DNA from 4 places in the Pantoea sp. Lij88 genome. Region 1 is predicted to be linked to each of the others. Evidence: predicted binding sites of a transcription regulator. Region 1 holds the regulator's gene; each other region holds the start of a gene.
What was found. The regulator PurR, encoded in region 1, represses purine synthesis genes. The targets are predictions, from matches to a motif close to CANGCAAACGTTTGCNTG.
Positions count from the first base shown of each region.

Region 2: the regulator PurR is predicted to act here: its motif matches at 5,473-5,490, upstream of PU624_RS11225 (NCS2 family permease).
Region 3: the regulator PurR is predicted to act here: its motif matches at 4,805-4,822, upstream of purT (formate-dependent phosphoribosylglycinamide formyltransferase).
Region 4: the regulator PurR is predicted to act here: its motif matches at 3,836-3,853, upstream of glyA (serine hydroxymethyltransferase).

Region 1 is NZ_CP118269.1:2,244,006-2,251,476, forward strand. Features, by position in the region: gene PU624_RS14265 (C40 family peptidase) at 1-301, shown strand, start outside; gene cydH (cytochrome bd-I oxidase subunit CydH) at 347-436, opposite strand; gene purR (HTH-type transcriptional repressor PurR) at 718-1,743, shown strand; gene punR (DNA-binding transcriptional activator PunR) at 1,740-2,645, opposite strand; gene punC (purine nucleoside transporter PunC) at 2,753-3,955, shown strand; gene cfa (cyclopropane fatty acyl phospholipid synthase) at 4,264-5,412, shown strand; gene PU624_RS14295 (riboflavin synthase subunit alpha) at 5,741-6,400, opposite strand; gene PU624_RS14300 (MATE family efflux transporter) at 6,603-7,471, shown strand, end outside.
Region 2 is NZ_CP118269.1:1,608,593-1,616,063, forward strand. Features, by position in the region: gene PU624_RS11195 (ABC transporter permease subunit) at 1-952, shown strand, start outside; gene PU624_RS11200 (ABC transporter substrate-binding protein) at 1,043-1,981, shown strand; gene PU624_RS11205 (D-lyxose/D-mannose isomerase) at 2,025-2,708, shown strand; gene PU624_RS11210 (AraC family transcriptional regulator) at 2,765-3,673, opposite strand; gene PU624_RS11215 (SDR family oxidoreductase) at 3,809-4,540, shown strand; gene PU624_RS11220 (response regulator) at 4,576-5,319, opposite strand; gene PU624_RS11225 (NCS2 family permease) at 5,743-7,041, shown strand.
Region 3 is NZ_CP118269.1:1,755,506-1,762,976, reverse strand. Features, by position in the region: gene copD (copper homeostasis membrane protein CopD) at 1-422, opposite strand, end outside; gene copC (copper homeostasis periplasmic binding protein CopC) at 427-804, opposite strand; gene PU624_RS11925 (DNA polymerase III subunit theta) at 955-1,188, shown strand; gene exoX (exodeoxyribonuclease X) at 1,185-1,856, shown strand; gene PU624_RS11915 (prolyl oligopeptidase family serine peptidase) at 1,850-3,913, opposite strand; gene PU624_RS11910 (tellurite resistance TerB family protein) at 4,040-4,696, opposite strand; gene purT (formate-dependent phosphoribosylglycinamide formyltransferase) at 4,861-6,039, shown strand; gene PU624_RS11900 (bifunctional 4-hydroxy-2-oxoglutarate aldolase/2-dehydro-3-deoxy-phosphogluconate aldolase) at 6,074-6,712, opposite strand; gene zwf (glucose-6-phosphate dehydrogenase) at 6,928-7,471, opposite strand, start outside.
Region 4 is NZ_CP118269.1:1,029,523-1,036,993, forward strand. Features, by position in the region: gene qseG (two-component system QseEF-associated lipoprotein QseG) at 1-227, shown strand, start outside; gene glrR (two-component system response regulator GlrR) at 227-1,561, shown strand; gene glnB (nitrogen regulatory protein P-II) at 1,746-2,084, shown strand; gene hmpA (NO-inducible flavohemoprotein) at 2,454-3,638, opposite strand; gene glyA (serine hydroxymethyltransferase) at 3,965-5,218, shown strand; gene PU624_RS08735 (3-phenylpropionate MFS transporter) at 5,347-6,495, shown strand; gene csiE (stationary phase inducible protein CsiE) at 6,477-7,471, opposite strand, start outside.

The DNA.
Region 1 (7,471 bases):
GGTCTGGTACGCCTATAAAGATCTGGTGAAGTTTAAGATCCCACGTACCGCTAACGAGATGTATCACCTGCGTGACGCGGCACCCATCAAGCGTGAGTCACTGGAGAAAGGCGATCTGGTCTTCTTCCGTATTAATGGTCGCGGTACTGCGGACCACGTCGGCGTATACCTTGGCGATGGCAAGTTTATTCAGTCGCCACGTACCGGAAAAGATATTCAGATCAGCGCATTAGGGGAAGATTACTGGCAGCGCCACTACATTGGTGCCCGTCGGGTGATGACGCCGAAAACCATACGCTGAGCAGCAGAACAGTCAGAAAAAGCCGGGATAATCCCGGCTTTTTTGTTAGTGCAGAATGGCGGTAAAACTAAAGGCCACAATCATCAGCAGACAGCCCGCAGTGGTCATTAACGCCAGTTTAAGATCGGTACTCATTACATGCTCCTTAGTCACACAATTTGTAGGGTTATGGCATTTTCCCACACGACCCGGTAAAAATCTCGTTTTATCCGTCCAGCCTTGTTAGAATCCCGCCTTTGTTGCGCAACGCGCGCAACTCTGATTCCGTTTGCGCATCTTTTAAGGCGTTTATTCTCCGCCAGCGGCCTGTTTACCGACCAGAAAAGCTGCATTTTTGCGGAAAAATCCCTGAGCAGACGCAAACGTTTAACACTACGCTTATCAAAGATTTAGATAAGCACTGGAGTCCGATTTTCATGGCAACAATCAAAGATGTGGCGAAACGCGCCGGCGTCTCAACGACCACCGTTTCGCACGTCATCAATAAAACCCGCTTTGTCGCTGAAGAGACGCGCAACGCGGTCTGGCAGGCGATCAAGGAACTGCACTACTCGCCGAGCGCCGTGGCGCGCAGCCTGAAAGTGAACCACACCAAAACGCTGGGCCTGCTTGCCACCTCCAGCGAAGCACCCTATTTCGCTGAAATTATTGAAGCGGTTGAAAATCACTGTTTTGACAAAGGCTATACGCTGATTCTGGGTAATGCGCACAACGATCTGCAAAAGCAGCGTGCCTACCTCAGCATGATGGCGCAGAAGCGCGTCGATGGTCTGCTGGTGATGTGCTCTGAATATCCGGACGACCTGTTGCAGATGCTGGAAGAGAACCGCAATATCCCGATGGTGGTGATGGACTGGGGCGAGTCGCGCGCCGACTTCACCGACACGGTGCTGGATAATGCCTTCCAGGGCGGCTATCTGGCGGGACGCTATCTGATTGAACGTGGACACCGTGATATTGGTGCTATCCCCGGCCAGATGGAGCGCAATACCGGTGGCGGACGCCATGCCGGTTTCCTGAAAGCGCTGGAAGAAGCGGGTATCCAGCCGCGTGCCGAGTGGATTGTGCAGGGTGACTTTGAGCCGGAATCGGGCTATCAGGCGATGCAGCAGATCCTGTCGCAGAAACAGCGCCCGACGGCGGTGTTCTGCGGCGGTGACATCATGGCGATGGGCGCGATTTGCGCCGCTGACGAGATGGGGTTACGCGTCCCGCAGGATATTTCGGTGATCGGTTATGACAATGTGCGCAACGCCCGCTATTTCGCACCCGCCCTGACGACCGTACATCAGCCTAAAGCTCAGCTGGGGGAAAAAGCGCTGGATATGCTGCTGGACCGCATCACCAGTAAGCGTGAAATTTCACAAACGATCGAAGTCCATCCCACGCTGATTGAACGTCGTTCTGTGGCTGATGGTCCGTTCCGCGACTATCGCCGTTAATCCTCGCTTAACCACTCCTGATTAAGCGTTTGCGCATCACCCAGATAGCTGAGTAACCAGCCTGTCGCCGGTGATGCGCGATCCTCGGCCCAGCTGACGCAGCAGGGGCTATCCGGGAACGCCACCGGCAGTGTCAGTTCAACCAGATCGCCGCTGTCGAGCAGCGGTCTGGCAAGATGACCCGGTACCATCGCCACACACAATCCCGCCTGCACGCACTCCAGACCGGTCTGCCATTCCGGCACCACCAGCCTGCGCTGGTTATCCAGCGTCCACGTCATACGGCGCGGCAGCGCTCGCGAGGTATCTTCCAGCACCAGTGATGGCCAGCTTCGCAGCGTGTCATCATCGATCTGGCTCGCCTGCGTCAGTGGATGATCGGGCGCGACCACGCAGCGCCAGTTGAGGGTGCCCATATCCCGAAACGCAAAACGCCCGCCCACCGGAATCGCCTGGGTGGCCCCAATCGCCACTTCCACCCGGCCATCGGCCAGCGCATCCCAGACGCCATTAAATACCTCATAGCTGATGATCAGTTCCATATCGGGGAAGTGACGATAGAAATCTTTGACCAGTTGCCGGGTGCGCTGAGGTTTGGCGATACGGTCAACGGCAATACTGAGCTGCCCGCGCCAGCCGTTGGCCAGTTGCTGACACTGACGCCGGGTGGCAAGCATTTTTTTGATGACGCTTCGGCCTTCCCGGACAAAATGCTCACCCGCCGGCGTCAGCACCACTTCACGATGTTGACGCTCAAACAGCGGCACCGCCAGCCAGTTTTCCAGCTGGCGCACGGTGTAGCTGATGGCAGAAGGCACCCGATGTAGCTCCTGCGCGGCAGCGCTGAAGCTGCCCCCACGCGCAACCGCGTCAACCACCTCTAATGCATATTCAGACCACATAATCTGCCTTCAAAAATTTTAACAGCAATCGGCAAATATTACCGTTTCACAGCAGCAAACGCACCTTTTACACTCTGCCGCGTTTATCCTGCAAAAATGAGAATGAGATGTTGTCGAACAAAGGATTCATGCCCTACCTTGCCCTGCTGAGCATGCTCGGCTTTTTAGCCACGGATATGTACCTGCCCGCCTTTGGTGCGATGCAGCAAACCTTTAATACCTCACCCGGTCTGATCAGCGCCAGTATGAGTCTCTTTCTGGGAGGCTTCGCCGTGGGTCAGCTTTTCTGGGGACCGCTTTCCGATCGCATTGGCCGCAAGCCAGTACTGCTGGCCGGACTGGCTATGTTTGGTATCGGCTGCGCGGGCATGCTGTGGGTGAATGATATTTATCTGATGCTGGCGCTACGGTTTGTTCAGGCGATTGGTGTCTGTGCTGCGGCCGTGAGCTGGCAGGCGCTGGTAGTGGATCGCTACCCTGCCGCACGCGCCAACAAAGTCTTCGCCACCATTATGCCGCTGGTTGCGCTCTCTCCGGCGCTGGCGCCGTTGCTGGGTGCCTGGCTGATTGGCCACTTCCACTGGCGTTCGATTTTCCTGGTACTGACCCTGATTGCGGTAGCGCTGATTCTGACCACGCTGCGTCTGCCCACCGTTCGCAAAGCCGCCGGCGACAAAAAGGCGCAGCCGGGCTTCTTTACGCTGCTGAAATCTCGGGTCTACAGCGGCAACGTGCTGATCTACTCCGCCTGTTCCGCCAGTTTCTTTGCCTGGCTGACCGGCTCGCCATTTATTCTGGCGGACCTGGGGCTCTCACCCGCCGATATCGGCCTGAGCTATGTCCCACAGACTCTTGCCTTTTTAATCGGCGGATTCGGCTGTCGCGCCCTGCTTAACCGCTTCAACGGTGCTCAGTTGCTTCCCTGGCTGCTGGGCGTCTACAGCCTGAGCATTCTGGCGCTGTTTGCTGTTGCGCTTGCAGGCAGCAGCACGCTGGTGAGCCTGATGGTTCCGTTCTGCGGTATGGCACTGGCTAACGGCGCGATCTACCCGATTGTGGTTTCCAGTGCACTGATGCCCTTCCCGGATGCCACCGGTAAAGCGGCCGCGTTGCAGAACACTCTGCAGTTAGGACTCTGCTTCGCCGCCAGCCTGGCAGTATCGGCCGGTTTAACCCAGGCTCTGTTTACCACCACGCTGATGATGACGGTGACTATTGTGCTCGCACTGCTCGGTTACGTTATGCAGCATGCCGCAAGCGCACAAACTGTTGTTGCCTCTGCACAACCTGCCTGCCAGGATAATCACTGACACACAGACTTTTTAGTTAGCGCCCTAACAATAAGTCATTGAATATTGACCCGCGTGAGAATATACTCATCCGGGTCAACAAATCTGTAATAAATCAACAATATAATAACGTAATAATCTGATTGGCACCCTGTTGCCGGGACGGTATTTGTGCGCGTTATTCCTACCCTACCGACCTGCTGCAGGCTCTTCCAGTCCTCTGTATCACACAATAACCGGTGTGCGGAGTCATCCGTGACGTTTCTCAATACCTGACGAAATTGGCTACTCTTTGTTCAGGTTCAGATTGGACAGGTGGTGGAAAAGCTATGAGTTCATCTTATGCAGAAGCAGTGAGCCCTGAAGAGAACCATTGGTATCGCATCGTTCATGAACTGCTGGAAAAAGCGGATATTGAAATCAATGGTTCACGTCCCTGGGATATCCATGTTACTCATCCCGGGTTTTTTAAGCGTGTTCTGCAGGAGGGTTCACTTGGGCTCGGTGAGAGCTATATGGATGGATGGTGGGAGTGTGACCGGCTGGATATCTTCTTCCACCAGGTGCTCAGACATAAACTCGATCAGCAGCTTCCTCATCACTTTAAAGATACGCTGCGCATTGCCGCTGCCCGCTTAACCAATCTGCAGTCAAAAAAACGGGCGTGGATTGTCGGTAAAGAGCATTACGACCTGGGTAACGACCTCTTTTCACTGATGCTCGACCCGTACATGCAGTACTCCTGTGGCTACTGGAAAGAGGCAACGACGCTGGCAGCGGCGCAGGAAGCCAAGCTGGATATGATCTGCCGTAAATTAGCGCTGGAACCCGGAATGTCGCTGCTGGATATCGGTTGTGGCTGGGGCGGGCTCGCGGAATTTGCCGCACGTCATTACGGCGTGAAGGTGCATGGCGTGACGATTTCCGCTGAACAACAGAAACTGGCGCAGCAGCGCTGTAGTGGATTAGACGTCACGATTCTGCTGCAGGATTATCGCGATCTGAATGAGCAGTTTGATCGCATCGTTTCGGTGGGGATGTTTGAGCATGTCGGGCCGAAAAATTACGCCACTTATTTTGATGTGGTCGATCGTAATTTAAAGCCTGACGGTATTTTCCTGCTTCACACCATTGGTGCGATTAAAACCGATATGAGTGTCGATCCCTGGATCGATAAATATATCTTCCCCAATGGCTGTCTGCCTTCGGTGCGTCATGTGGCGGATGCCAGCGAGCCCCATTTTATTCTGGAAGACTGGCATAACTTTGGTGCTGATTACGATAAAACCCTGATGGCCTGGCATGAACGCTTTCTGCAGGCCTGGCCCGAGCTGGCTGATAAATATGGCGAACGTTTTAAGCGGATGTTCTCCTATTATCTGAACGCCTGTGCCGGTGCTTTCCGGGCGCGTGATATTCAGCTGTGGCAGATTGTGTTCAGTCGGGGTGTTGAGGGGGGATTACGGGTGGCGCGGTAGGGAGTGTCAGTTTGTTAAGAGGGTGATGCGGTGCTGAAGGTGTTAAAAGACTGGCCTGTTTTGAGAGTGGAACTGCACAGGGAACACAGTCAGATCGGAAAGTCGCAAAACCCGTCATCCCTGACATGCCCGGCCCGCGCGATTACGCACCTCATCCCTGAGGTGCGCCCGTTGCCGGGCCAACGCGTTGCGTTGTTCAAAAACGCTCCCAGCGTTTTTGTCCCAGCCGCGGGACGCTTTCCTCTTCTGACTGTGTTCCCTGCGCTTCAGGCTATTATACCGCTGCCAGAATCACACGGTTTGGCTTTCCAGCAGTCTTTGCGGGTTATTAACTTTCGGAGGCAGGCTGGCCGGTCAGCATACTCATCGCCGCTGCGGCATCGCGCTGTGCTAACACCCGCTCAACGGTCTCTACGATTGCCTGCGTGTGCGGATCGATCTCAATATTGACCCGATCGCCAAACGTCTTCGCGCCCAGAGTCGTACGCTCCAGCGTTTCCGGGATCAGATAGACGCAGAACTTGGTCTTCGTCACATCCCCCACCGTCAGGCTGATACCGTCGATGCCGACGAAACCTTTATGCAGAATATATTTCATCTGCGTCGGATCCTGAATTTTAAACCAGACTTCGCGGTTATGTTCTGACTGAATAATTTTGCAGATTTCAGCGGTGGTCATAATATGACCTGACATCAGATGGCCGCCTATTTCATCGCTGAATCTGGCTGCACGCTCAATATTGACCACGTCGCCCTGACGTAAATCGCCAAGGTTAGTCACCCGCAATGTCTCTTTAATTAAATCAAAACTGACGCGGTCGCCTTCAATTGCCGTCACGGTTAAGCAGCAACCGTTATGGGCTACCGATGCGCCCAGCGCCAGACCCGGTAACAGGTCTTCCGGCAGTCGGACAGTGTGGGTACGAAACAGTTCTTTCTCTTCAATGGACACGATTTCTGCGGTGCCCTGCACAATACCGGTAAACATAGTCTTTGCCTCTGCGAAGTTTACGCTAGTTTATCACAGCTCAGGTCGGCTGTTAGATTTCAGCCCGCGCAGCCTCTTTATTGGGTGGCAAAACGCATTGTGTGACAAAGATTGGCGAATAGTGTTACGCCAGTTACACTAGCTCGCGCAATTTCCTGGGCTTTTCTGCCCTTTTAATTCATTCAATAAGTCAGGTGTTAACGTGCAGAAGTATTTAACAGAAGCGCGTCAATTGCTGGCCCTTGCGATTCCGGTCATCCTTGCTCAGGTGGCTCAAACCGCAATGGGATTTGTGGATACCATTATGGCCGGCGCAGTCAGCGCCACGGATATGGCCGCCGTTGCTGTCGGCACCTCTGTCTGGCTTCCGGCCATCCTCTTTGGTCATGGTCTTCTGCTTGCATTGACGCCCACCGTTGCGCAACTCAACGGTTCAGGTCGCCGCGAACGCATCGGCGAACAGATTCGCCAGGGATACTGGCTCGCCTTTTTCGTCTCACTGCTGATTATGGTGCTGCTGTGGCATGCCGGTTATCTCATCCGGGCGATGCATGACATCGATCCGGCGCTGGCGCTGAAAGCAGAGGGCTATCTGCATGCCCTGCTGTTCGGCGCGCCTGGCTACCTCTTCTTCCAGGTGCTGCGCAATCAGTGTGAGGGGCTGTCAAAGACCAAACCCGGCATGGTGCTGGGTTTCCTGGGGCTGATGTTCAACATCCCGCTTAACTATGTCTTTATCTATGGCCACTTCGGCATGCCAGCCCTGGGCGGTGTCGGCTGCGGCGTAGCGACCGCCTCGGTCTACTGGGTGATGTTTATCTGCATGCGCTTCTGGGTGCGCCGGATGGGCAGCATGCGTGATATCCGGATGGAAAGCCGCTGGTCTCCGCCTTCGCGTCCGATTCTGAGCCGCCTGATGACGCTGGGATTGCCGGTGGCGCTGGCGCTTTTCTTTGAGGTCACGCTGTTTGCCGTTGTCGCGCTGCTGGTTTCGCCACTGGGCATCGTTAACGTGGCCGGTCACCAGATTGCGCTGAACTTCAGTTCACTGATGTTCGTTTTGCCGCTGTC
Region 2 (7,471 bases), 640 kb from region 1:
GACGCTGAAACGCGCCCTGATGGGCGATCTGCTGCAAACGGTGGGTATTCTGCCGATTCTGATCCTGATCGTGGCGGTATTTGGTTTCGTCACGCCGAACTTCTTTACCGAAGCGAACCTGCTCAACATCACCCGTCAGGCGTCGATCAATATCGTGCTCGCGGCGGGCATGACCTTTGTGATTCTCACCGGCGGTATCGACCTGTCGGTGGGATCGATGCTGGGCACCACGGCGGTAGTGGCGCTGGTGGCGTCGCTGGATCCGATGCTTGCCTCGCTGACCATTCCGATGGCGCTGGGCGCGGGTCTGGTGATGGGGCTGTTCAACGGTATCCTGGTCGCCTGGGCCGGATTGCCGCCCTTTATCGTGACGCTCGGCACCTACACCGCACTGCGCGGAGCGGCTTATCTGCTGGCGAACGGCACCACGGTAATCAATTCCGATATCAATTTTGAATGGATCGGCAACGGCTATCTCGGGCCGGTGCCGTGGCTGATTGTGATTGCCTTTGCGGTGATCGCCCTCTGCTGGTTCATCCTCCGTCGCACCACGCTGGGCGTCCATATCTACGCGGTCGGCGGCAATATTCAGGCTGCACGTCTTACCGGTATCAAGGTCGGCGTCGTGCTGCTGTTTGTCTACGGCATGAGTGGTCTGCTGTCGGGGCTGGCTGGTCTGATGAGCGCCTCGCGACTCTACAGCGCCAACGGCAACCTGGGCGTTGGCTATGAGCTGGATGCCATTGCGGCGGTGATCCTCGGCGGCACCAGTTTTGTCGGCGGCATCGGCACCATCACCGGCACGCTGATTGGCGCACTGATTATCGCCACGCTGAATAACGGCATGACGCTGATGGGCGTCTCCTATTTCTGGCAACTGGTGATCAAAGGCGCGGTGATCATCATCGCGGTCCTGATCGACAAATACCGTACCCGTCATCATGTGAGTTGAGGCTTAAAAGGGCGGATGCGCCATTCAGCCTCCGCCACCCAAAAAACGCCATTAAGCGGTTGGCACCTTGAAAACAGCAGGAGAAGGTCTATGCGTTTTAATCCGATTGTAACCGGGCTGCTGGCGGCAACGCTGTTCAGCACCGGTATGGCTCAGGCAAAAGAACTCAAATCTATCGGCGTCACGGTCGGCGATCTGGCTAACCCCTTCTTCGTGCAGATCACCAAAGGCGCAGAGATGAAGGCGCGTCAGCTGGCGGGCGATAAGGTAAACGTGACGCTGGTCTCCAGCGGCTACGATCTCGGTCAGCAGGTGGGTCAGATTGATAACTTTATTGCGGCGAAAGTCGACATGATTATCCTCAATGCCGCCGACTCCAAAGGGATCGCCCCGGCGGTGAAGCGGGCGCGTGACGCCGGTATCGTGGTGGTGGCGGTTGACGTGGCAGCGGATGGCGCGAATGCGACCATCACCTCCGATAACACCGAGGCGGGCGCGATGGCCTGTAAATATATTTCTGACCGCCTGAAGAACAAAGGCAACGTGGTGATCATCAACGGACCGCCCGTCTCCGCCGTGCAGAACCGTGTTGAAGGCTGCATGAACGAGCTGAAAACCCATCCGGAGATCAAGCTGCTCTCCTCCAACCAGAACGCCAAAGGCAGTCGTGAAGGCGGACTGGAAGTCATGACCGGTCTGCTCTCGGCTAACCCGAAAATTGATGCGGTATTTGCCATCAACGACCCGACCGCGATTGGTGCCGACTTAGCGGCGAAACAGGCGCAGCGCAGTGAATTCTTTATCGTGGGCGTCGATGGATCGCCGGACGGGGAAGAGGCGCTGAAGCGCAAAAACTCACTGTTCGTCGCCACGCCAGCCCAGGACCCGCAGGTCATGGCAGCCAAAGCGGTCGAGATTGGCTATGACATCCTGCAGGGCAAACCGGCCCCGGATAAGCCGGTGCTGATCCCGGTGAAACTGATCGATCGTAATAATATCGGCAGCTATCAGGGCTGGACGGTGAAATAAGCGTTAATGCGGCACCTCCGGGTGCCGCCCTCAGGAAGCCACCATGCAACGTTCAGAGGTTAACTATTACCTGCAACATACCCGCGAGTTCTTCCGTCAGCAGGATGTGCATCTGCCGCGGTGGGCCGATTACAGCGTCAGTCAGTGGCGCGCCCAGGATCGCGAGGTGGCACAGGAGATTCTGGCGCTGCGGCTGGGCTGGGATCTCACCAGCTTTGGCGCGGCAGATTTTATGCACACCGGGCTGACGCTGTTTACCCTGCGCAACGGCTCGCCAGGCGGACAGCCGTGGCATAAACCCTACGCCGAGAAGATCATGCACGTGCGTGAAGGGCAGCTGACGCCGATGCACTATCATCCGCGCAAGATGGAAGACATCATCAATCGCGGCGGTGGCAACCTGATTGTCGAACTGCATAACCGCGAGGGTGACGGACTGGCTGACTCGCCGGTGGCGGTGTCGCTGGATGGCCTGCGCCAGATCCATGCGGCCGGAACACAGCTGCGGCTCTCTCCGGGTGAAAGCGTGACGCTGGAGGCGGGCATCTGGCACAGTTTCTGGGGTGAAAACGGCTTCGGCGACGTGCTGGTGGGCGAAGTATCAATGCCCAACGATGACGAAAACGACAATGTATTTCTGACGCCGCTGGCCCGTTTCAACCCGCTGCATGAGGATGAAGCGCCGCGCTGGCTGCTGTGTAATGACTATGCGAACGGCTTTCTCTGAAACGTCTTTCTCTGAAACGGTGTGCAGGCCCGCCAGGGGTTACGCGGCAGGCTGCATTAACCCTGCGATCCGATCCCCTGTAAGGGTTCAGCGCCGGTCAGCCTGAGTTTTCTGATGCTGCGGGCGGGCGGCTCGCCGAACAGCCGCGCATACTCACGCGTAAACTGCGTCAGACTCTCATAGCCCACATCAGCCGCGACGGCGGCGACATTGCCCGGTCGCAGCGCCAGCCCTTTGCGTGCCTCGTAAAGCCGCAGGTGTTTCTGATACTGCAGCGGCGAGAGTCCGGTGCAGGCCCGGAATCCACGATGAAACGCCGACAGGCTCATGCCTGCAATCGCTGCCAGCGCCTCAATGCGAAACGCGTCGGCATAGTGCGTGCGCAGCCAGACCAGCGCCTTCCTGATCTTCGCGAAATGCCCGTTCACCTCCGCCGCCTGACGCAGCACGCCGCCCTGCGGACCCTGCAACAGCCGGTAAAGAATCTCGCGCTCGACTAACGGGGCCATTACTCCTATCTCATCCGGCTTTGCCAGCAGGCGCACCATCCTCAGCCAGGCATCCGCGAGCGCCTCATCCACCCGGTTGACTGCAATACCACGCTTCGTCACAGGAAGATCGGTGACGGGCATCTGATGCAGCAGATCGCTGATGGCCGCGAAATCGAGCGTCAGACGCACGGCCAGATAAGGTGAGGTTTCGCTGGCAGCGGTAATGTCGCCGGTGGCGGGCAGATCGAACGACGCGGTAAACATCTCCCCGGCGGAATAGCAGATAGTGAGGTCGCCTACCTGCAGCCTTTTTTCCCCTTGCAGGATCAGGCTGACAAACGGCGAATAGATTTCCGGCGGCAGGGCCATCGGCTGGCTGACGCGATAAAAATCCACGCGCGGAATCGTCGTCGCAGTCAGGTCGTCAGCCGCGCATGCCAGCACTTCCTCTCTTAACGCCTCAAAACCCTTCATGTCACGCGTCTCCGGCGGGATTAGCGCCTGTGGGAAGAAAAGCAGGAACAGGCAAATTTTAGGCAGAATTGCAGCCGCCGCGCAACCGGCTGAGGATTATGCTCGTTTTCTGTCCGTTTTGCAGGAAGACGTTTAATGAACATCAGAGATTCAGTGATCATGATTACCGGCGCCTCGTCGGGAATTGGCGAAGCCACGGCGCGCGCAGCGCTGCAGGCCGGTTCGCGGGTTATCTTACTGGCGCGACGTAAACAGCGTATTGATGCCCTGGCTGAGACGTCCGTCAATGCACTGGCGGTCGCCTGCGATGTCACCCAGGCCGACGAGATTGAAAATGCTGTCAGACAGGGGCTGGCACGCTTTGGCCGGATTGATGTGCTCATCAACAATGCCGGGCAGGGGTTGTTTGCCTCTGTTGAGGAGATTGATACGGCGGCATTCAGGGCGCTGCTCGACCTTAACCTGATTGCTCCACTGATGATGATGCAGGCAGTGATCCCGCAGATGCGGGAGCAGAGCGCAGGCAGCATTATCAACGTCAGCTCCGGCGCGACGCTGGCGACCTATCCGGGATCGGCGGCCTACACCAGTTCTAAGGCGGGACTGAATATGCTCTCGGATGTGGCTCGGCTGGATCTGGCTGACGCCGGAATAACTGTTTCCACCATCTATCCGTTTGTGACTGCCTCGGAATTTTATCAGTCAGTGAAATCGGGACAGGAGGTCGCGACTGAGCAGAGCGCCGCATTCGCCGCGTTCGCTCACACTCCGGAACGCGTGGCCGAAACGATTCTCGCCGTCATCACAAGTGGTGAAGCGCAGGTCGATCTGGTGCCGCGCGCGTATGGCGGGAGTGACGATGGGTAGGATCGGGCCGCTGTTCGCCGGCCCGGCGGGGTGACTCAGGCGATCTGGCTGGCGCGCAGCGCGGTTTCGGGTTTCATCACGTCAGCCGAAAAGACGTAACCCAGCCCGCGGATGGTGCGGATCAGATCGGGCTGATGTGGGTTGGTTTCGATTTTGCGGCGCAGTCGCATGATCAGCACGTCGATGGTGCGGTCAAAGACATCTAGGCTTTCGCTATGGGTCAGCTCCAGCAGCTGATCGCGGGTCAGCACTTTGCGGGCGTGACGCACCAGCGCGCGCAAAAGGGTATATTCTCCCTGCGTCAGCGGCACCAGCTCACGCTGCGGATTAAACAGCTGGCAGCGGCCATCGTCCAGTTGCCAGCCGCCAAAGCGCCAGCCCGCCTGTTCGGGATCGGGCTGCGCAATCCGTCCGCTGCGACGCAGGGCCGCACGGGCGCGCGCCACCACCACGCGTGGATTAAAGGGTTTAGCGATGTAATCATCTGCCCCCATCTCCAGACCCACCACCATCTCCGCTTCCGAACCCATACCGGTCAGCATAATCACCAGCACTTCCGGTCGCTGCCGCTGAAGCTGCTGCAACACCAGTAATCCGTTGGTATCGGGCAGCATCATATCCAGCATCACCAGCGAGATTTCCGGGTGCTCGCTGAGCATCGATAGCGCCTCACGTCCCTGATGACAGCGGTAGACCGTTAACAGATGTTCACTTAACGCATCCTGCAGGACATCGCAGACAGCAGGATCGTCATCCACCACCAAAATCGCTGGCTTCATGGCGCGGCCTCAATGTTACGAAAGAGTTAATTCTGGAGTCTACACAGGCCAGAAAAGGTTGCTGAAGCAGCGTGCTGAAACGTGACCAGCTTCGCCTGTGAGAGTGCGGAAGCGTGCGCTGGCGCAGAGTTTTTCGGGGTTGCTCTTTTACCGCAGGAAAACGATTGCGCGGGATCGGTGCATTGCACCATAATCGCGCCTCGTTTTGGTTAGGAATCTTCTTAGGCGTGTCCGGCTCTGCCAGGTAATCGATTGCGTCGGTAGATGGCATGGCAATTGCTTTGGGCAGTGGGTAAGGCAGGGATTTCAGGCGGTTCTGGCACGCAGGTATGCAGCGGCCGGTATCCATGTCCCGGAAACAGAATAAATCAGCATGCAAACCCCTTTGGCAAGAGAGACTGATGTCTCCTGTATCGAGAGATGATGATGTTAGAAAAACTATTCAAACTCAAAGCGCATAACACCACGGTTCGTACCGAGATTATCGCCGGGATCACCACCTTCCTGGCGATGGCTTATATTCTGTTTGTGAACCCCAGCATTCTGGGCGCAACCGGCATGGACAAGGGCGCGGTGTTTGTTGCGACCTGTCTGGCGGCGGCGATTGGCTGCGTGCTGATGGGGCTGATTGCCAACTACCCGATTGCGCTGGCTCCGGGCATGGGACTGAACGCCTTCTTCACCTACACCGTCGTGCTGCACATGGGTTACACGTGGCAGGTTGCGTTGGGCGCGGTGTTTCTCTCGGCGGTGATTTTCTTCGCGATGTCGCTGTTTAAGATCCGTGAGTGGATTATTGCCAGTATCCCGCTGCCGCTGCGCGCCGGGATTGGTGCCGGTATCGGTCTGTTCCTGGCGATCATCGCGCTGGAAGGGGCGGGCATCGTGGTCGATAACCCGGCGACGCTGGTGGGCATTGGCGATCTGACTAAACCGGGGCCGCTGCTGGCGATGCTCGGCTTTGTGGTGATCGTGGTACTGGAAGCCCGTCGCGTAACCGGTGCGGTGCTGATTGGTATTCTGCTGGTGACCTTTATCTCGATGGGCATCGGTCTGTCGCCGTTTGCTGGTGTCTTCTCTGCGCCGCCGTCAATTGCACCGACCTTTTTGCAGCTGGATATTGCCGGGGCGTTTAACGTCGGCCTGATCAGCGTGATTTTTGCCTTCCTGTTTGTCGATGTGTTTGATAACACCGGCACACTGCTGGGCGTGACCAAACGTGCCGGTCTGGCGGATGAGCAGGGTAACGTGCCGAAGATGGGCCGTGCGCTGATTGCCGACAGTGCGGCTGCGCTGTTTGGCTCGCTGCTGGGCACCTCGACCACGACCAGTTATGTGGAATCGGCGGCGGGCGTCAGTGCCGGTGGCCGTACCGGACTGACCGCAATTGTGGTGGGTGTGCTGTTCCTGCTGGCGCTGTTCTTCTCGCCGCTGGCTTCCAGCGTCCCGGTTTATGCCACTGCGCCTGCGCTGTTGTTTGTCGCCGTACTGATGGCATCGGGTCTGGCGGATATTGACTGGAAAGATATCACGACTGCCGCGCCGGTCACCGTGACCGCGCTGACCATGCCGCTGACCTATTCCATCGCTAACGGCATCGCGTTTGGTTTCATTACCTGGACGCTGGTGAAGCTGCTGAGCGGTCGTGCGAAAGAGGTGAATGCGGCGCTGGTGATACTGTCGATTCTGTTTGTAATTAAGCTGGGTTGGCTGAGTGCTTAACTGATGCCTGGCGGCAGGGATGCTGCGCTGGCGGCGGGCCTGCACACTGAGCAGGTTACGCCCGCCAGGCGGTGGGGAGTTTGAGGTCGCCTGTGCAGGCGGACGCGTCAAGGGGCGGACGCCCGCCCCTTAACAATCCCGGCGTCCGGCTGCCTGCGCGCCCCGTTTCACGGGGTACCTTCGTCACGCCCTGCGGCCCGCGGACCGTCCGGACGCGCCATCCCTGGCGCGAAACGTCCTTTCGCCGACGTCCTGTCGGCTCATCCTTGCCTCCTGTTGTTCCTCAGCGATTTGGACGCCTCTCTTAAAACCCCTGTCGGTGGGTTTCTTTGCCGGTAGGGTGGATTCCGCCCGCTTAAAGCGAGGAAGAACTGTCTTGTTTCGCTTTGTGGGCGGATGCCTCTCCAGAGGCCCCGGCTGCATGTTCTGT
Region 3 (7,471 bases), 490 kb from region 1:
AACCCATCGCGCATCGCGGCATGACCAATCAGAGCCATGCAGGCCAGTTGCAGCACGCCTGCCAGCAGTAACACCTGCTGACGCAGCTTTCCGGTCAGTAATAGCGCGACAACGGCCACAACACTAAAAAGCATTTCCCACTGCCACACCGCACCGAAGTGCGTTCCCAGCACCGCCAGCCAGATGTCGCTATCGGTCAGGTTAGTGCTGTCGCCACTCATCAACACGTTCTGGCAGGCCAGCATCGCCAGCGCACTCAGCAGCGCCAGCCACGCACTCCCCTTCACCAGCGGGTTTAACCGTTGCGCCAGCAGGGGGCGATAGCGTTTAGGTGCAAGCAGCGCGCTGTAACAGGCGCTGCCGGTCAGCAACATCACGGCGGCGAAATGCACTCCGCGCAGCAGGATCCAGAGGGTATTCACCGGGTTACTTCACGCTAAAGCGATAGCTTCCTGCGGTTTTATGTCCGTCCACCGACAGCACATGCCAGTTGACCTGATAACTGCCCGCCTTCAGCGGCTGAGGCAGGCCGACAATCAGCCGGTTTTTCTGACCCGATTCAACGCGGGCTTTGGCGGTCGCGACCGGCTTCTGTGCATCGTCAAGCAGCGTGACGCCGCTGAACGCCGCTTCAATATCTTCACTGAAGTTCAGCGTCAGCGCGTCGGGGGATGCCGTGACCTGCGCTTTGGCCGCCGGGAGGGAAGACTGGAGATGAGCGTGCGCCGCCGCCAGCGAGCTGAACGCCATCAGTCCGGCTGCCGCTATCGCGATAACCATGCGGGAAATGGGTTTTTTCTGCATAATATCATCCTTTTAACCGCCGCCAGGGCGATAAACGTGGCAAAAGGATACGCTGCTGTATTTGCACTGTCGAGGCCCGCGGTGCGATCCTTATCCTTGATTCAGACCGCCGAAAACATTACTTTTGCCGGCTATCGTCAGGAGAATATTATGAGCCATAACCTTGCCGTGCTGTCCCAGGAAGAGAAAGACAAGATCAATGTCGATTTGGCGGCAGCTGGCGTGGCGTTTAAAGAGCGCTATAACATGCCGGTCGTTGCGGAGATGGTGGCGCAGGAGCAGCCCGAAGCGCTGCGTGACTGGTTCCGTCAGCGTCTGATGCAATACCGCCAGGCGTCACTCAGCCTGTCGCGCCTTCCTTATGAACCGAAGATGAAGCAATGATGTTTCGCGTGATCGATACCGAAACCTGCGGACTGCAGGGCGGCGTAGTTGAAGTTGCGTCCGTGGATGTGATCAACGGCCAGATTGTGAATCCGATGAGCGATCTCACCCTGCCCGACCGCCCTATCAGCCGTCAGGCGATGGCGGTGCATCGCATCACAGAAGCGATGGTCGCCGGAAAACCGACCATTGAAGAGGCGATCCCGCGCTATTACGGCAGTGCCTTTTACGTAGCGCACAACGCCAGCTTCGATCGCCGGATGCTGCCGGAGATGTACGGTGAATGGATCTGCACCATGCAGCTGGCGCGTCAGCTCTGGCCGGGCATTAAATATGGCAACCAGGCACTGCGTCATTCGCTGAAGCTGGATGTGACGCCACCCGCTGACCTGCATGCGCACCGCGCGCTCTATGACTGCTATGTCACGGCCGCACTGCTGATCCGGATTATGGAGACCTCCGGCTGGAGCGCTTCCGAGATGATTGTGCGTTCACAACCGGCAGCCCAGCGCGACGACATTTTGCCGTTCGGCAAATATCGCGGCCAGGCGATTGCGGTGATTGCGAGGAAGGATCCGGGCTACCTGAAGTGGGTACTGAATAATGTCAGCGACCTGCGCCCGCCATTGCGGCAGGCGCTGAATAAATATCTGTCGGAGTCTCAGTAATCCTGAGTAGGCGGTAAGGTGCCCTGCGCCAGTCCCAGCAGGAAGGTGTACTCCATCGCAATCCCTTCATAAGCTTTGTAGCGCCCAGACTTGCCGCCGTGACCGGCATCCATATCGGTACAGAGCAACAACAGGTTATTGTCGGTTTTCATCGATCTCAGCTTCGCCACCCACTTGGCCGGTTCCCAGTACTGCACCTGTGAATCGTGCAGGCCGGTGGTGACCAGCAGGTGGGGATAGTCCTTTGCCTCAATGTTGTCATAGGGGCTGTACTGGCGGATGTAGCGGTAGTATTCCGGATCGCTGGGATTGCCCCACTCGTCATACTCGCCGGTTGTCAGCGGGATCGACTCATCCAGCATCGTGGTGACCACATCGACAAACGGCACCTGAGCCACCACGCCGTGGAAACGCTGCGGTGCCATATTGATCACCCCGCCCATCAGCAGGCCGCCCGCGCTGCCGCCCATCGCATAAAGCCGTTCCGGGTGGCCGATGCCGCGCGCCACCAGGGCATTTGTGACATCGATAAAGTCGGTAAAGCTGTTCATTTTGTTGAGCAGACGACCGCCGTCATACCATTGCTGTCCCAGTTCACCGCCGCCGCGCACCTGTATCAGCGCATAGACAAAGCCGCGATCCAGCAGGCTCAGGCGGCTGACGCTGAAATCGGCATCCATGCTGCTGCCGTAGGCGCCGTAGCCATAGACCAGCATCGGATTATGACCGGGCTGATAATGTTTACGGTGATAAACCAGCGAAACCGGCACTTCGGTGCCATCGCTGACTTTGATCCAGTGATGTTCGCTTTTGTAATCCTCCGCGTTAAAGCCTTTAACCTGGCTCTGCTTCAGGATGTGGCGTTCGCCGGTATCCATATCCAGTTCAAACAGCGTGGTCGGTGTGGTCATCGATGAATAGCCGTAGCGCAGTTTGCTGGTACGCGGCGTCGGGTTGTAAGCCAGCCAGGTCACATAGGTCGGATCGTCAAAGGCGATGCCGCTGGTCTCGCCGCTGGCCCAGTTAATCTGGCGCAGGCTGGTCAAGCCGCGCTGACGCTCTTCCACCACCAGCCAGTCGCGGAACAGCTGAAAATCTTCCATCACCACCTGTTCCCGTGCCGGGATCAGCGTTTCCCAGCGTGACTCATCCAGATAACGGCTGCGATACAGCCCGAAGTTTTTGCCATCCCGGTTGGAGCGAATGAAAAACTGATGATCGTAATGGTCGATGCTGTATTCATGATCGCGACGGCGCGGCAGAAAGACATGCGGCTGCGCATCGGGGAAGTTCGCATCGATCAGCTGAATTTCGCTGGTATTGGTACTGTAGAGCGCAATCATGATGAACTGTTTGGAGGTGGTCTTGTGGACGCTGAGATGATAGGTGTCATCCCGCTCTTCATAAACCAGTTGATCATCGGACTGTGGCGAGCCCAGCTCGTGTCGCCAGACCTGATAAGAGAGCAGCGTTTGCGGGTGTTTGCGCACATAGTAAACGGTGCGCGAATCGTTGCCCCAGGCGAAACTGGATGAGGCATTACTCAGCACTTCGGGATACCAGCTGCCGCTCTCCAGGTTGCGGAACCGGATGCCATATTGCCGCCGCGACAGGAAATCTTCGGCCAGCGCCATGACCCGGTTATCGGGGCTGATATGCAGCGCGCCCATGGTATAGAAATCGCTGTGCGAGGCGCGCTGATTGGCATCCAGCAGCAGGCTCCATTCACCGGACTCCTCACTCGCTGCCGGCTGGCGGTAATAAGCCGGATATTCATTACCGGTCTGGTAGCGACTCTGATAGCGGTAGCCATTTTTCACATAGGGCACTGAGTGATCCTCAGGCGGCAGCCGATCGATAATCTCTTTTAATACCCGGTCCTGCAGCGGCTGCTGTGACGACATGATTTTTTTGCCGTAATTATTTTCGGCACGCAGGTAATCAAGAACCTCGCTGTTTTCGCGTTTGTCGTCGCGCAGCCAGTAATAGTCGTCAACGCGCGTCTCACCGTGCAGCGTCATCTCATGGGGTATTTTTTTTGCGATGGGTGCTTTCATCCATCCGTCTCCGTGAACGCAATGATCTGTAAGCGTAACACTTCAGCAGCCGGAAGCCAGATTTGACGAGAGAAGCTGCCGCTGGCGAATCACCTCCTGTGACCCGTCAGCGGAAAATCGGGGGGATTAACTTGCGGGCAGACGGGCTTTTTCAGCGTCAAGATCCTGCTGAATGTCGTCGCGCACATCCTGAGGGATTTTCAGCGCGTCGCCCAGCGCGGAGAGATAACTGCGCTCCATAAAGTGATCAACGTCAATGGCGGCACAGCTGAGGAAGTAAAGCTCCAGCGCCTCTTCCTCGTTTTTCACATCGGCGGCGAGCCACTGCGGATCCAGCGGGCGGTTCATCGCTTTCTGAATCAGCTGTTCCGCATCCTGGCCGTAACCGGACTGATGAATGTTCTGCTCAATGGCTGCCCGTTCCTGATCGTCGATGTGTCCGTCGCTTTTGGCGGCAAACACCAGCGCCGTCACCAGACGTTCTGCGCGCAGATCAACGGGCGTCTGCGCCACGCCAAAGTCAGGTTCATTCTGATGCGCTTCGCTGACCCGCTGTTTATATTTATTCCACAACACTGCGCCTGCGGCCGCGCCACCGCCCACAATCAGGGCTTTTCCGCCATATCTGGTCAGCAGTTTGCGCGACGACTTACTGGAAATCAGCATCGCGGCCAGACCACCGAGCGCACCGGGTGCCAGCATGTCACTTAAGCTGCCGCCCGATTTGCCCTCACCGCTCTTCTTCGCCAGCACCGACTGAATCTGTTGTAACCAGTTATTCATCATTCACTCCTTTCAGGATGTCAGCCGCTATCCTGACCAAAAGGATGTCAGGAAACGTCAGAGCGGGAAAAGTACGGCAAAAAGTGGTGTCAGCGGGAGAAAGATGAGAACGCAATCGTTTTCGTTTATACTTGCGCGCGAATTTTGACTGCTTAGGGGAATGTATGACGACTCTCGGAACAGCGCTGCGTCCGGCGGCGACGCGCGTGATGCTATTAGGTTCAGGTGAACTGGGTAAAGAGGTGGCGCTGGAGTGTCAGCGTCTGGGTGTGGAAGTGATCGCGGTTGATCGTTACCCCGATGCGCCGGCGATGCACGTGGCCCATCGCAGCCATGTCATTAACATGCTGGATGGCGCGGCGCTGGCTGCGCTGATAGCCGAAGAGAAGCCTGATTTTGTGGTACCGGAAATCGAAGCCATCGCCACGGATACGCTGGTTGAGCTGGAGCAGCAGGGCCAGCGCGTGGTTCCGACCGCCCGTGCCGCAAAGCTGACGATGAACCGCGAAGGCATTCGTCGCCTGGCGGCTGAAGAGCTGTCGCTTCCTACCTCCAGCTATCGCTTTGCCGACAGCAAGGCACGCTTCGATGAAGCCGCCGCAGAGATCGGTTTCCCCTGCATTGTGAAGCCGGTGATGAGCTCATCCGGTAAAGGTCAGAGCTTTATCCGCGATGCCAGCCAGCTCGATAAAGCCTGGGACTATGCCCAACAGGGTGGCCGTGCGGGTGCCGGTCGCGTCATCGTTGAAGGGGTCGTCAACTTCGATTTTGAGATTACCCTCCTCACCATCAGCGCCGTCGATGGCATTCATTTCTGTGCGCCAATCGGTCACCGTCAGGAAGATGGCGATTACCGTGAATCCTGGCAGCCGCAGCAGATGAGTGACCTGGCGCTGCAGCGGGCACAGGATGTTGCTGCGCAGGTCGTTAAGGCGCTGGGTGGCTATGGCCTGTTTGGCGTTGAGCTGTTTGTCTGTGGTGATGAGGTGGTATTCAGCGAAGTGTCACCGCGTCCACACGACACCGGTATGGTGACGCTGATTTCGCAGGATCTGTCAGAGTTTGCGCTGCACGTGCGGGCGTTCCTGGGTCTGCCGATTGGTGGGATTCGTCAGTATGGGCCATCGGCGTCTGCCGTTATTCTGCCGCAGCTGACCAGCCAGAACGTGCAGTTTGTGAATGTCGAAGCGGCGCTGGGTGCCGGTCTGCAACTGCGGCTGTTCGGCAAGCCGGAGATCAGCGGGCAGCGTCGTTTAGGTGTGGCGCTCGCCAGCGGTGACACCACCACTCAGGCGATTGCTCGTGCAGTTGCCAGTGCTGCCGCGGTCACGGTTAAGGGGTAAAGGTGTGCGGTGAGCAGAGGCTCACCGCCATCACTTACTTCGCGCCTTCGACAGCTTCGCGTGCCAGGCGGGTGATGCGATCCCAGTCGCCCGCTTGCAGCGCGTCGTCAGGCACCAGCCAGGAGCCGCCGATGCACAGCACGCTTTTCAGCGCCAGATAGTCACGGTAGTTAGCCGGAGAGATGCCGCCGGTCGGGCAGAAACGCACCTGCGGGAAAGGTCCGCCAATCGCCTGCAGCGCTTTAACACCGCCATTCGCTTCTGCCGGGAAAAACTTAAACTCGCGCAGACCGTAGTCCATACCCGTCATTAACTCAGAAACGGTGCTGATACCCGGAATCAACGGAACCGGCCCTTCAACCGCTGCTTTCAGCAGTGATTCGGTGACGCCAGGGCTGATAACAAACTGCGCACCGGCATCGGTCACTTCCTGTAACTGCTGCGGATTAATCACTGTGCCCGCACCGACGATCGCATCCGGCACTTCTTTGATCATCGCACGCAGTGCATCCATCGCCACCGGCGTACGCAGCGTCACTTCCAGCACTCTGACACCGCCTGCCACCAGCGCTTTCGCCATCGGTACGGCGTGTTCCAGTTTATTCACCACGATGACCGGCACGACAGGTCCGGTGGTCAGAATCTGTTCAGCACTCGTTTTCCAGTTTTTCATCAGTTCCCCTTTCTTGATAACACCGGGATTGCGACCCGGTCATGGAGCTTCGGCTCCTGCCCTTTAAATTGCGTCACTACCATACATGATCCGCTTCCTGAGCGTCTATCATCCTTCGACCATTTTTGAAACGGCAGTTCATTTTTACGCATTCCGACTGGACCGGTTTAAGGGCGAAAAAAAAGCCCGCGTTGCGGGCTTCATCATCACTTCAGTTATTCAAACTCATTCCACGAGCGGCCATCGCGGGTGATCATCGCCACCGAGGCCACCGGGCCCCAGGTACCTGCCTGATATGGCTTAGAAGAGTCGCCATCTGCAGCCCATGCGTCGATAATGGAATCCACATAGGTCCACGCGGCTTCCACTTCATCACGACGTACGAACAGCGCCTGGATGCCGCGCATGCTCTCCAGCAGCAGACGCTCGTAAGCATCCGCCAGGTGCGACTGGTTAAACGTCTCGGAGTAGCTCAGATCCAGCTTAGTGGTCTGCAGTTTGTGCTTGTGATCCAGACCTGGCACTTTGTTCAGGATCTCGATATCCACACCTTCGTCCGGCTGCAGACGAATCGTCAGCTTGTTCTGCGGCAGCTCTGAGTAAGAATCTTTAAACAGGTTCATCTCAGGATTTTTGAAGTAGACCACGACTTCAGAGCACTTGGTCGGTAAACGCTTACCGGTACGCAGATAGAACGGCACGCCTGCCCAGCGCCAGTTGTCGATATCGACACGAATCGCGACGAAGGTCTCGGTGGCG
Region 4 (7,471 bases), 1.2 Mb from region 1:
TTGACCTCAGTGAAGCGCGCACCCGTTATGTTCATCTGCAGCAGAGCAGCGATACGCAGCTGGAGGCGATGCGCCTGCAGATGGTGAAACAGCAGCAACAGCTCAGCGATACGCAGCATAAGCTGGAGCGGCTGACTGACATCGAGCGCCAGCTTTCATCACGCAAAGCCCCGGATGTGTCCGACAGCAGTCATGGCACGGCGCTGCCGCAGGATGAGGAGCAATAATGGTGAGACAAGCGGCAAAATTGCTGCTGGTGGATGACGATCCCAGCCTGCTGAAGCTGCTGGGCATGCGCCTTCGCAGCGAAGGGTATCAGGTCACCACGGCAGGCAGCGGACCTGAAGCGTTGCGTCTGCTGCAGAAAGAGAAGATCGAGCTGGTGATCAGCGATCTTCGGATGGATGAGATGGATGGTCTGGCGCTGTTTGGCGAGATCCAGAAGCGCCATACCAACTTGCCGGTGATTATCCTGACGGCGCATGGCTCCATCCCGGACGCCGTTTCCGCCACGCAGCAGGGCGTCTTCAGCTTCCTGACCAAGCCGGTGGATAAAGATGCGCTTTATAAAGCCATCGATGAGGCGCTGGCACAGCAGGCGCCGGTCAGTGATGACCGCTGGCGTGAGGCGATTGTTACCCGCAGCCCGCTGATGTTACGGCTGCTGGAGCAGGCGCACATGGTGGCGCAGTCTGACGTCAGCGTGCTGATTAACGGTCAGAGCGGCACCGGTAAGGAGATGCTGGCGCAGGCGATTCACGCAGCCAGTCCGCGTAACGGCAAACCTTTTGTCGCCATTAACTGTGGCGCACTGCCGGAGCAGCTGCTGGAGTCAGAGCTGTTCGGCCATGCCAAAGGGGCGTTCACCGGTGCGGTCAGTGCCCGTGACGGTCTGTTTAAGACCGCTGGCGGCGGCACGCTGTTCCTGGATGAGATTGGCGATATGCCGCAACCGCTGCAGGTTAAGTTACTGCGGGTGCTGCAGGAGCGTAAGGTCAGGCCGCTGGGCAGCGATCATGATATTGAGATCGACGTGCGGATCATTTCCGCCACCCATCGCGATCTGCCCAAAGCGATGGAGAAAAAGGAATTTCGCGAGGATCTCTTCTATCGTCTGAATGTGGTGAATCTGAAGATTCCGGCACTGCATCAGCGCACCGAAGATATCCCGCTGCTGGCGAATCATCTGTTACGGCAGGCGGCGGAACGGCATAAGCCGCAGATTCGCAGTTTTTCGGTCGATGCGATGAAGCGTCTGATGGCCGCCAGCTGGCCGGGCAACGTGCGTCAGCTGGTTAACGTGATTGAGCAGTGTGTCGCGCTGAGTTCATCGCCGGTGATCAGTGATGCGCTGGTGGAGCAGGCGTTAAGCGGCGAAAACAGCGCGTTGCCGACCTTTGCGGAGGCGCGCAATCAGTTTGAGCTGAACTATCTGCGTAAGCTGCTGCAGATGACTAAAGGCAATGTGACCAACGCCGCACGTCTGGCTGGGCGCAACCGCACGGAGTTCTATAAGCTGTTGTCTCGTCATGAACTGGACGCCAGTGATTTCAAAGAGTAGCGGAGGCTGCGAAGTGATACCGGCAGGTTGCCTGCTCAGGCCCGAATCAGACAGGGTGCGGTCAGCATGATGTGACAGCGCTTGCGGCAGCCTGAAGAATCCCGGATATTACCGCCCGACAGCGCCAGCAACATTTATACTTGATAAACCCTCTGACCATGGAGGGAGTGAAAAAGGGTCTGACATGAAAAAGATTGATGCGATTATCAAACCATTCAAACTCGATGATGTCCGTGAAGCTCTGGCGGAAGTCGGCATCACCGGGATGACCGTGAGTGAAGTGAAGGGCTTTGGTCGCCAGAAAGGGCACACCGAGCTGTACCGCGGCGCAGAGTATATGGTCGATTTTTTACCTAAAGTGAAAATCGAGATGGTGGTGGGCGACGATATCGTTGATACCTGCGTTGAGACCATTATGCGCACCGCGCAGACCGGCAAAATCGGTGACGGTAAGATCTTCGTCTTCGACGTGGCGCGCGTAGTGCGTATCCGTACTGGCGAAGAGGATGAAGAGGCGATCTGATCGTCTTTTTATCCGCTCTTTATGAGCATAAAGAAGCCCGCGCTGCGGGCTTTTTTTATGCCTGGTGGTCGGATATTTTCAGCGGTGAAATCGAGCTAGCTAAGGGAACACGGTCAGATCGGAAAGGCGCAAAACCCGCCGTCCATGGCACGCTCGGCCCGCGCGATTACGCACCTCATCCCTGAGGTGCGCCCGTAAACGGGCCAACGCTTTGCGTTGTTCAAAAACGCTCCCGGCGTTTTTGTCCATGTCGCGGGACGCTTTCCTCTTCTGCCCATGTTCCCTTCGCTTTTAGCTTATGCGTAGCTGCCGGTTCACATCGGAGTGCCGGTTATCTAAGCCTGTAGCGCGGGCTATTTTATCGCTCAATCACATGCCTTTATGCGGGCCAAACAGTTCGTAATGAATGCGTGCATCTGCCACACCGGCATCACGCAGCTGCGACACCACATGCTGCATAAAGGGCAGCGGGCCGCAGAGGCAGAAGTGAGTGTCGGGTGAGGCGAGACGTGCGTAGATCGCGCTGATATCCATCAGACCCCGCGCGTCATAGTGACCGGCATCTTCAACGGCGGGTTCGCGATACCAGACATGACTGACGAAATCGGCGAGCTGTGCGCCAGTGGCACGAACTTCCTCGTCAAACGCGTGCTGTTTGCCGTTCTCTGTGGCGTGCAGCCAGCTGACCGGCGCGCGGTGCTGACGGGCCGCCAGCGCATGCAGCATCGCCAGCATCGGCGTCTGACCTACGCCTGCGGAGATAAGCGCTACCGGTGTGCCAGGATCGACCTCCAGGAAGAAGTCGCCGTGCGGCGCGGCAAGCATCAGCTCATCACCCACTTTGCCATTCTGATGCAGCCAGCCGGAGACGGTGCCCTGCGCTTCACGTTTGACCGCAATCCGGTACGCTTTGCCGTTGCTCAGATGAGTCAGCGAATACTGACGAATCTGGTGATGTTCGAAGCTGGCAGGCTGAAGGTGTACTGTCAGATACTGACCGGGCTTAAAGGCGGCGACCGGGCCGCCATCCACGGGACTGAAGGTAAAGCTTTTAATCACCTCGCTCTGCTGCTCAATTGCGCTGATACGAAACGCACGGGTGCCACGCCAGCCGCCGGTTTGCTGTTCGGTCTCCTGATAAATTTCCTCTTCGCGATTGATGAAGACATTTGCCAGGACGCCATAGGCCCGGCCCCAGGCAGCCAGTGCCTCTTCGCCCGGATTCAGCAGTTCTTTGATTGTTGCCAGCAGATTTTCACCCACGATGGCGTACTGCGCAGGCTGAATATTCAGGCTGGTATGTTTCTGCGCAATCTTTTCCACCGCAGGCAGCAGCACGGCCAGATTCTCCAGATTCGCGCCGTAAGCGCAGATGGCATTAAACAGAGCTTCGCGCTGATCGCCGTTGCGCTGGTTATTCATGTTGAAGACGTTTTTCAGTTCCGGATGCTGCGACAGCATGCGGTCATAAAAGTGGGCGGTCAGCTTTGGACCGCAGGCGGCGAGGGCAGGCAGGGTCGATTTAACGGTGGCGATAGTGTGTGCATCAAGCATATCAGTGGCCTCTTTATAAACATGTATTTTAAATGCATCTTATAGCCGCTTCGCCTGTGGTGTAAATAACCCGGTAAACTTTCTGGTTGTCCAGGTGGCAAGTTTCAGGTGCATGATCACAAGCCGCCGTCACATCCTGGAGAAAAAATGGGGCGCCTGAACAGGGGAAAAAGGTGTAAAAAAGCGCTGCCAGTAGCCAGCCAATCGTTTGCGTAAAAAGAGGCGGTTCACCCTACCTTCACCTGTTAAAACGGTTTACACTGTGGGCCTTCGCCCCTGAAGGGGGGTAAATACCGTCAGAAAGTTAGCTGAGTCAGGAGATCCGGATGTTAAAGCGTGATATGAACATTGCCGATTACGATGCCGAGTTGTGGCAGGCGATGGAGCAGGAGACAGTGCGTCAGGAAGAGCACATTGAACTGATTGCTTCTGAAAACTACACCAGCCCGCGTGTTATGCAGGCACAGGGTTCTCAGCTCACCAATAAATACGCTGAAGGTTATCCGGGCAAACGCTACTACGGCGGCTGTGAGTACGTTGATATCGTTGAGCAACTGGCCATTGACCGTGCAAAAGCGCTGTTTGGTGCCGATTACGCTAACGTGCAGCCGCACTCAGGTTCACAGGCTAACTTCGCGGTATACACGGCGCTGCTGCAGCCGGGCGATACCATCCTCGGCATGAACCTGGCGCACGGTGGACACCTGACTCACGGCTCACCGGTTAACCTGTCGGGCAAACTCTATAATGTGGTTGCTTACGGTATCGATGAGACCGGCAAAATCGACTACGATGAACTGGCTGAACTGGCGAAAACCCACAAGCCAAAAATGATCGTTGGCGGATTCTCAGCGTATTCCGGCGTCTGCGACTGGGCGAAAATGCGCGAAATCGCGGATAGCGTGGGTGCATGGCTGTTTGTGGATATGGCGCACGTTGCTGGCCTGGTTGCCGCAGACGTCTATCCAAGTCCGATCCCGCATGCGCACATCGTGACATCGACCACCCACAAAACGCTGGCGGGTCCGCGTGGTGGTATCATTCTGGCGAAAAACGGCGACGAAGATTTCTACAAGAAGCTGAACTCTGCTGTCTTCCCTGGCGGTCAGGGCGGTCCTCTGATGCACGTTATCGCCGGTAAAGCGGTTGCCTTTAAAGAGGCGATGGAGCCGGAATTCAAAACCTACCAGCAGCAGGTGGCAAAAAACGCCAAAGCGATGGTTGAGGTGCTGATTGAGCGTGGCTATGACATCGTTTCTGGCGGCACCCATAACCATCTGTTCCTGATCGATCTGGTGAGCAAAAACCTGACCGGTAAAGAAGCGGATGCGGCGCTGGGCCGTGCCAACATCACCGTTAACAAGAACAGCGTGCCAAACGATCCGAAAAGCCCCTTTGTGACGTCCGGTATCCGTATCGGTACGCCATCCGTTACCCGTCGTGGCTTTAACGAAGCGGACGTGCGCGAGCTGGCTGGCTGGATCGCCGATGTGCTGGATAACGTCAATGACGAAGCGACCATTGAGCGCACCAAGAAGAAAGTGCTGGATATCTGCAGCCGTCTGCCGGTCTACGCTTAATCGTTAACCTGTTGTGAGGCAGCATAAAAAGGATGGCATCTGCCATCCTTTTTTATTGCCTGTCCCGCAGGGCTCTGCCAGAGTAGCGCCCACTTATGCTGCCAGGCAGCAAACCTGCTGGAGGGAATATGGCAATCGGCTCCGCCAGATGGCTCGGATTGGGCTACTTCACTTACTTCTTCTGTTACGGCATCTATCTGCCATTCTGGGGCGTGTGGCTGAAAGGCACCGGCCTGGATGCTGAAAAGATTGGCCTCCTGCTCGGCTGTGGCATGGTGGCGCGCTTTGTCGGCAGTCTGCTTATCGCTTCTCAGGTCAAAAATCCTTCAAAATTAATTACGGCGCTGCGTCTGCTGGCGCTGATGACCTGCCTGTTCGCCGCCGGTTTCTGGGTGGGTGAGCAGTGGATGTGGCTGCTGACGGTGATGATCGGCTTTAACCTCTTTTTCTCGCCGCTGGTCCCGCTCAGCGATGCGCTGGCCGCTACCTGGACCCGGCAGATTGGGCTGGCCTACGGACCGGTCAGGCTGTGGGGATCGCTGGCTTTTGTCATCAGCTCGGCGTTAACCGGCGTGCTGGTCAGTGCTTACTCCTCTAATGCCATTCTGCTGCTGCTCTCCGTCGGTGTGATTTCTATGCTGGCGGGCATGATGCTGACACCCGTTACTCAGCCGCAGGGCAATGAGCGGCAGGGCGCGGCGGGCGGCGGCTGGCAGGTGTGGCGTGCGTTGCTGCGTGAGAATGCAGTCTGGCGATTCATGCTCTGCGTGACGCTGCTGCAGGGCGCGCATGCCGCCTATTACGGCTTCAGTGCTATCTGGTGGCAGGAGAGCGGCTATTCCGCCTCGACGGTGGGTTATCTCTGGTCGCTGGGCGTGGTGGCGGAGATTGTGGTGTTTGCCCTGAGCAACCGGCTGTTCCGCCGCTGGAGCGCGCGCGATCTGCTGCTGCTTTCGGGCATCTGCGCGCTGATCCGCTGGAGTCTGATGGGAGCCACGACCGCGCTGCCGCTGCTGATTGTGGCGCAAATCCTTCACTGTGGCAGCTTCACCGTCTGTCATCTGGCGGCGATGCGCTTTATCGCGGCGCGTCAGGGCGCAGAAGTGATCCGCCTGCAGTCGCTCTATTCCGCGCTGGCGATGGGCGGGGGTATAGCGGTGATGACGATGATCTGCGGCGTGCTGTTTACCCATCTGCAGGGACATCTGTTCTGGGTAATGGCGCTGGTGGCGCTGCCCGCGCTGTTCCTGCGTCCGGGCTACGACTCCAGTAAATAACGAATGCGCTGCTGATGGTGTAACGTCAGCGGCAGTTCGGCATGCACCAGCGGCGGAGAGAACAAGGGCAGCGAAGTCGGGTAGGGCGAGATGATGATATCGACATCCCGCGGCGCGCCATCCCGCTGAAACTGTTTTATGTCCTGATAGGTAATATTGACAGGCAGAAGGGTGATCTCCCGGATCTGCTGCTCCACATCCTGCTCCAGATCGGCGTCGTCGCCGGTCAGGATCAGCACCTGCTTTTCCTGCAGCGCACTCTCCTGCATCAGCCAGGCACCAAAAATAATAGTGACTAAGCTCACCTCTTCCGGCGTAAAAGTGATGTTGTAATGCTGCTCAAAAGCCTGCAGAGCCTCATGCGTCGTGCGCAGCAGGCGAGGATAGAGGCGGCTGACATCCAGTGCCACGCTATTGTCGATACCGATATTGAAGTGAGTGCGATCCAGCGCCTGCGCCAGATGAGGATAGAGCTGGTTTAGCAGTTCGTCGCGGTCCGCGAAGGTAATCCCGGCACAGGCTTCAAAGTCATTGATCAGCTGCTGAGTGGCGTTCATTAACTGCTGCTCAGCAGGATGGGCAATGGCGTCAACGACGGGCGTATGGATCTGGCTGAACAGCAGCGTCCAGAAGTCGGCTTCGCTGACGGGCGGGGCAATGTGGCAGCGTTTGCGCCAGTGGTAAATCACATCCTCGGCGGCCTGCCGCTCAGGCTTCTGCTGCAGCCACAGGCACTGCGCCTCACTGAACAGCACCGGCTGACGCTGGCACAACCCGTACTTCATGAATATCTGCAGAAACAGCCGGTCGCGTTCGCTGAAGTCGCGCTTCAGACGCAGGCTGCAGTGCTGAATCAGTGCCTGTAAATTGGTCTCATCCCACAGCGCCTTTTCAATCTTCATCACCTTCAGGCGCTGACGCAGAGGAGCGGCAAAATGCGCGCAGACGAACGCCTGCGACAGACGCAGACTGCGTC